DNA from 2 places in the Faecalibacterium prausnitzii genome. Region 2 is predicted to be linked to the other one. Evidence: a T-box and tRNA genes for the amino acid it is inferred to sense, from the RefSeq annotation. Region 2 holds a T-box; the other holds one or more tRNA genes.

Region 1 (3,408 bases), 690 kb from region 2:
GCCCGGACGGAACAGCGCAGTCTCATCTTTTTTGCTCCCGCCGGAGCACCCTTTGCCCTCTGCGCCCTGCTCACCCTCATCTCCCGCTCCACCCTGCCCGGCCTGACCGTGACCTTGCTGTTCCCCACCCTTTTCTTTGCGGCGGGGCTGGCGGGCGGCGCGATGGGCTACCGGCGGGAAGGGGTCTGGCTGCGGGAGGGGCGTCTGACCCTGCGGCGGCAGCGGGGCATCTATCTGCACAGCATCTGCGTCTTCCATCCGGACATCTGCCTGACGGCCCGGCAGTCGCCCTGGGCCGTCCATGCAGACCGCACCAATCTGACCGTCGCCTTCCCCGGCTTTGTCCGGCTGACGGTGCGCAGCATCCCGTGGCGGGACGCACAGAAATGTTTTGAATTTTTGGAAAGAAGTCGAATCTTATGATAAAAACGATCCTTTTTGATCTGGACGGTACCCTTCTGAACACCATCGACGACCTGGCCGATGCAGGCAACTGGGTCTGCGCTCAGCACGGCTGGCCCACCTTTACGGTGGAGCAGTTCAAGCACATGGTCGGCAATGGCATCCCGAAGCTGGTGGAGCGCTTTTCGCCCGCCGATGCCCGGTCGCCCGAACGGCTGGCCGCGACGCTGGCCGAGTTCACGGCCCGGTACGATGCCCACAAGGAAGACAAGACGGCACCCTATCCCGGCATCCCGGAGCTGCTGGACGCCCTGAAGGCCGAAGGCATCCAGACCGCCGTCTTTTCCAACAAGGCCGACCCGCTCTGCGGAAAGATCATCGCGCACTACTTCGGCACCGGTCGGTTCGAGCTTGTCCGGGGCAACCGCCCGAATGTGCCCACCAAGCCTGACCCCACCGGCGTCTATGCCCTGATGCAGGACCTCGGTGCAGAGGCCGCCAGCACCCTTTTCGTGGGCGACAGCGATGTGGATATCCTGACCGGCCACAACGCCGGTCTGCCCGCCATGGGCGCGCTCTGGGGCTTCCGGGGCGAAGCGGAGCTTACCGCAGCCGGTGCCGATGCGCTGGCCGCCGTGCCGATGGACATTCTGGAATTTGCCCGGAGAGGGTGATTTTTGTTTTCATAAAGTTTACGGGCAGTTCATTGCATTCCGGGGCCTTCTTTCTTATAATTTGATTCAAATTTGAATCACACCGGAATCATCTGGAGGTATCCCCTTATGGCAGCTGAAAAGAAAGCATCCCCCAATGTCGAGAGCCGCCTGCGCCACAACATCCTGAAAATGCCGCAGGAGGTCTATCAGGCCAGCGGCATCGTCATCAACGGTCGGCGGCTGAAAAGCTTCGTCTTCACCACCGACCTCGCCATCATCCGCAACTGCGATGCCGACGCCGTCTTCGCCGTCTATCCGTTCACGCCTCAACAGGCCATCAGTGACGCCATCATCAAGGCCTCTTACATCCCGGTGTTCTGCGGCGTGGGCGGCGGCACCACCCACGGTGTGCGCACCCTGAACCTGGCCCGCGACGTCGAGAGCCAGGGTGCCATGGGCGTCGTGCTCAACTCCCCCATTTCCGACCTGAATCTGCTGGCGGTCTCGCGGGTGGTGGACATCCCGGTCATCATCACCGTGACCAAGGCGGACACCGACATCCGTGCCCGCCTCGAATCCGGCGCGTCCATCCTGAATGTGGCTTGCAGCACCGACACGCCCCGCATCGTGAAAAAGATCCGCGATGCGTTCCCGGATGTCCCCATCATCGCCAGCGGCGGCAAGACCGGCGAGAGCATCTCGGCCACCATCGCCGCCGGTGCCAACGCCATCACCTACACTCCGCCGTCCCCGGCCATCCTGTTCAAAGAGATGATGGAAAAGTACCGGGAGTGACGGCACGGAAAACGCCCCATGTTCGAGCGGCTGCGGCAGTGCAGCCGCTCGTTTTTTCGGGCTGTACCGGAGATCTGAAAAAAATTTGATTTTTTTAGAAATAATTGTTGACAAACAGGCGAGTTCTGGATATAATAATAAAGCACCGTTCAAGTGCGCAAACAAAATATGGCGGCATAGCTCAGTTGGCTAGAGCATTCGGTTCATACCCGAAGTGTCACCGGTTCAAATCCAGTTGCCGCTACCAAGTTACAGAGTTTCGCTAAGATAAGGGGGACGGTCGTCCGCAATAGTGGATGATGAATGTCGGAGGTTTTAGCGAAGCTCTGTATTTATAAGGCCCGTTGGTCAAGCGGTTAAGACACGGCCCTTTCACGGCTGTAACATGGGTTCGATTCCCGTACGGGTCATAAAAGCGTTCAAGCAAAGGCTTGAACGCTTTTATTTTTTGCCCGCATGGGAATCGAACAGGGCGGCGGTGCGAAGCACCGTAAGCAATCAGCCCTGCAGGCTGTTGCTTAGCCCGCGGGTCCCAGCGTACCAGGAATGTCTACGAGGCGAGACTGCCGTGAAGAAATCGTCCCCCATCAACAGCAAACACCCCGCTCGATCGTCTGCGTCAGCAAACGGTAAAGCGGGGTGTTTTCAACATCTTATTGCATTGTTGTGGAAAACTGTGTGGTCAGCTCTCAGCCCTTCTTGTGGGTCGGGACCATGACCTCCAGGCCGCCCATGTAGGGCTGCAGGACCTTGGGGATGGTGACCGAGCCGTCGGCCTGCAGGTGGTTCTCCAGGAAGGCGATCAGCATACGCGGAGGTGCCACGCAGGTGTTGTTCAGCGTGTGGGCCAGATAGGTCTTGCCGTCCTTACCCTTGACGCGGATGTGCAGGCGGCGGGCCTGTGCATCGCCCAGGTTGGAGCAGGAACAGACCTCGAAGTACTTCTGCTGGCGGGGGCTCCAGGCCTCGATGTCGCAGCTCTTGACCTTCAGGTCTGCCAGGTCGCCGGAGCAGCAGTTCAGTTGACGGACGGGGATCTCCATGTTGCGGAACAGCTCCACAGAGTTCTTCCACAGTTTCTCATACCAGTCGGCGCTCTCTTCGGGGCGGCAGACGACGATCATCTCCTGCTTCTCGAACTGGTGGATGCGGTAGATGCCGCGCTCCTCGATGCCGTGGGCGCCCTTCTCCTTGCGGAAGCAGGGGCTGTAAGAGGTCAGGGTCAGGGGCAGCGTTGCCTCGTCGAGGGTCTGGTCGATGAAGCGGCCGATCATGGTGTGCTCGCTGGTGCCGATCAGGTACAGGTCCTCACCCTCGATCTTGTACATCATGGCGTCCATCTCCGGGAAGGACATCACGCCCTGCACCACATTGCCGTGCATCATGAAGGGCGGGATGACATAGGTGAAGCCCTTGTCGATCATGAAGTCACGCGCATAGGCCAGAACGGCCTCGTGCAGGCGGGCGATGTTGCCCAGCAGATAGTAGAAGCCATTGCCGGCCACGCGGCCTGCGGCGTCCATATCAATGCCGTCGAAGCTCTCCATGATCTCGG
Region 2 (3,408 bases):
TGTATCGTATGGATTCGTTCTTCTCGTCTTCCACCCTGTTCAACATTGTGCTGGCCGTGATCTGGTTCATCTCCGGCATCCGGGATTTTCAGGGCAAGGACCCGCTCATCAAACTCCCCTTCAACCAGTACGTCCGCGACCCTGAGTACCGCGCGTTCTGGCAGAAAAAGAACGGCGTATTCTACATGCTCAATGCTCTCGCCTTTCTGATCCTGGCCTTCACACCTGTCACATCGCTGGTCTACCGCATCCTCTTCGGTGTTGCCATCGGGGGCGATCTTCTTTATCTCGTTGCCTATGAGAGTTGGAACCATAGCGCCGATTGAATCGTTCTGCTCTGGTTCCATTCCAAAATTTTTCTTGCTCCTTCTGCCGTTCTCTGCTACAATGGAGAAAAACGCAGGAGGATTTTTCTTATGGTCAAGCATGTGATTCTGTGGCAGCTCAAGGATGAGCTTTCCGACACCGAAAAAGCCGCCGTCAAGGCAGGCATCAAAGAGGGACTGGAAGGGCTGGCCGGTCAGATCCCCGGTCTGGTGGACATCCGCGTCAACATCGACGCGCTCCCCTCTTCCAACGCCGATCTGATGCTGGACACCACCTTCGAGACCGCCGAGGCACTCAAGGGCTACTCCACCCATCCGGCCCATGTCGCCGTGGCTAACAGCAAAGTGCGGCCTTATTACAAGAACCGAGTTTGCCTGGATTACGAGGTCTAACATGCTTACACCAGCTGCATCCTCCCGGAGATGCGGCCATAGCACGAAATGAGGATGGCATTATGAATAAAGCACTTCGGAATGTTACAGCTCTTTTCCTTGCAATGCTCCTTTGTCTTTGTCCGCTTTCGGTTCAGGCCGCTGGTGTCACCGGCGATACGGTCCTGGCCAGCTACCGGACACTGATCGACGCTTACAACAACTTCGCCGACCTGCACGAGTCCTATCTGGTCATGCTGGGTACACAGAATGTTTCAGATTCTGTCCGCGCCTACTACGACGGTGTTGACCTTGTGTTGGATAACCTCTACGCCACCGGCTCCGCAAAGGGGAATCTTGCCACGCTGGATGCCGGCACGCTGACCGAGATCAACAACATCCTCACCGAGGACATCGCTTTTATGAATGCGGCCAGCGCCACGGTACAGGCCCAGATGGGCAATGGTTACCCTGCCGGGAACTATACACCGGGAACGGTCTACGGCCCCAAGCTGAACCAGACTGAACTTGATCAGGTGGCCGGTGTCGTCAGCCGCTTTGCTTCCAGCCTGCCGCTTTCTTCCATGAGCGACATTGATAAGGTCATGGCTGCGCGGGACTACCTCATCCAGTTCTGCTCCTATGCCCCCGACTGGTCGAAGAACCGTGCCAACACGGCGTGGGGTGCGCTGGTCTACCGGCAGGCGCAGTGTTCCGGCTATGCCCGCGCCATGAAAGCTCTCTGCGACTCCATCGGAGTGGAATGCTGCTACGTTCATGCGGACGCGGCGGCTTCCAATCCAAGCCACCAGTGGAACACCGTAAAGATCGACGGCCAGTGGTACATTCTGGATGTGCAGGGCGATGACTCTTCCGGCTTCGAGGCATTCTTCCTGCTGTCGGATAACAGTTATGCCGCATCCACCGGCCTGTCATGGGATCGTTCCGCCGTTCCCGCCTGCCCCGCCGACTATACCGGCACGCATTACCACTACGTTTTCTTCCAGCGCATGGATCAAAGCCTGTTCGCCGCGCGGATGATTTGAGCGTTTCTCATTGACAAACCCGCCTTTTTTGCGTATTATAATGTCAAAGGGGATTTTATGCCCCTTTGACACACACAAACTGGCTTTGACGAGAAGAGTATGCACAGCAGGCACCTGACAGAAAGCCCGAAGGATGGAAACGGGCAGGCAGCGCTGGGCAGAAGATGGCCTCCGAGCCGCGCAGGTGAAGATTGAGCCTGCGACGGGTGCGCCCGTTACTGCGCGTGGGCTGGTCAGGCACCAGCCCACAAGGCCCCGCTCGCAAGAGCGCGGCGAAGCAAGGTGGTACCACGGAAGTTCAGCTCCCGTCCTTGTCCGGCATATCCGGCAGGGCGGGAGCTTTTTTGTGACACAGCCACGATAGAAAGGAAGAGCATATCCCCATGAGTGAGCACAAGACATTTTACATCACCACCCCCATCTACTACCCCAGCGATAAGCTGCACATCGGCCACAGCTACACCACCGTGGCCTGCGATGCGCTGGCGCGCTTCAAGCGGATGCAGGGCTATGACGTCATGTTCCTGACCGGCACCGACGAGCACGGCCAGAAGATCCAGGATAAGGCCGCAGATGCCGGCGTGACCCCCAAGGAGTACGTTGACAAGATCGTCGCCACCGTCAAAGACCTGTGGAAGCTGCTGGATGTCAGCTACGACCGCTTCATCCGCACCACCGACGACTACCACATGGAGTCCTGCCAGAAGATCTTCACCAAACTGTATGAGCAGGGCGACATCTACAAGGGCGAGTACATCGGCCACTACTGCAAGCCCTGCGAGAGCTTCTGGACCGACAGTCAGCTCGTGGACGGCAAGTGCCCCGACTGCGGCCGTGAGGTCTACGATGCCCACGAGGAAGCCTATTTCTTCAAGACCAGCAAGTATGCCGACCGCTTGCTGAAGCTCTACGAGGAGAACCCCCAGTTCATCCAGCCGGAGAGCCGCAAGAACGAGATGATCGCCTTCATCAAGCAGGGCCTGCAGGATACCTGCGTCTCCCGCACCTCCGTCAAGTGGGGCATCCCTGTCCCCTTCGACCCCAAGCACACCATGTACGTCTGGGTCGATGCACTGAGCAACTATATCTCCGCGCTGGGCTACGGCAACGAGACCTACCACGATTACGACAAGTTCTGGCCGGCTGACCTGCACATGGTCGGCAAGGAGATCTTGCGCTTCCACACCATCCTGTGGCCCGCCATGCTGATGGCTCTGGATCTGCCGCTGCCCAAACGCGTCTTCGGCCACGGCTGGCTGCTGATGAACGGCGGCAAGATGTCCAAGTCGGTGGGCAATGTCGTGGACCCCGTCATCCTCTGCAACCGCTACGGCGTGGACGCCATCCGCTACTTCCTGCTGCGTGAAATCCCGTTCGGCAACGACGGCATGTTCACCAACGAGGCCCTCATCAACCGCATCAACAGCGACCTGGCCAACGACCTGGGCAACCTGCTCAGCCGCACCGTCGCCATGTGCGAAAAGTATTTCGGCGGCACCGTCCGCAATGTGGCGGGCACCGAGGCCATCGATGTGGAGCTGGAAGGCCTGATCAACGGCCTGACCGCCAAAGTCACCGCCGACATGGACAACCTGACCATCCCGCAGGCGCTGATGGAGATTTTCGCCGTCATCCAGCGCGCCAACAAATACATCGACGAGACT

What was found. The T-box of region 2 lies ahead of metG (methionine--tRNA ligase). A T-box ahead of a tRNA ligase gene usually reads a tRNA of that ligase, here a tRNA-Met.
Region 1: it has a tRNA-Met gene. The T-box ahead of metG (methionine--tRNA ligase) is inferred to sense a tRNA for this amino acid. The anticodon was not compared.

Annotation. Positions count from the first base shown of each region.
Region 1 is NZ_CP065377.1:2,922,597-2,926,004, forward strand. It holds gene I5P96_RS14070 (PH domain-containing protein) at 1-423, shown strand, start outside; gene I5P96_RS14075 (HAD family hydrolase) at 420-1,076, shown strand; gene I5P96_RS14080 (hydrolase) at 1,185-1,853, shown strand; tRNA gene I5P96_RS14085 (tRNA-Met) at 2,024-2,100, shown strand; tRNA gene I5P96_RS14090 (tRNA-Glu) at 2,192-2,263, shown strand; gene serS (serine--tRNA ligase) at 2,543-3,408, opposite strand, start outside.
Region 2 is NZ_CP065377.1:2,232,170-2,235,577, forward strand. It holds gene I5P96_RS10945 (hypothetical protein) at 9-326, shown strand; gene I5P96_RS10950 (Dabb family protein) at 417-719, shown strand; gene I5P96_RS10955 (transglutaminase domain-containing protein) at 782-1,744, shown strand; T-box leader at 1,821-2,060, shown strand; gene metG (methionine--tRNA ligase) at 2,128-3,408, shown strand, end outside.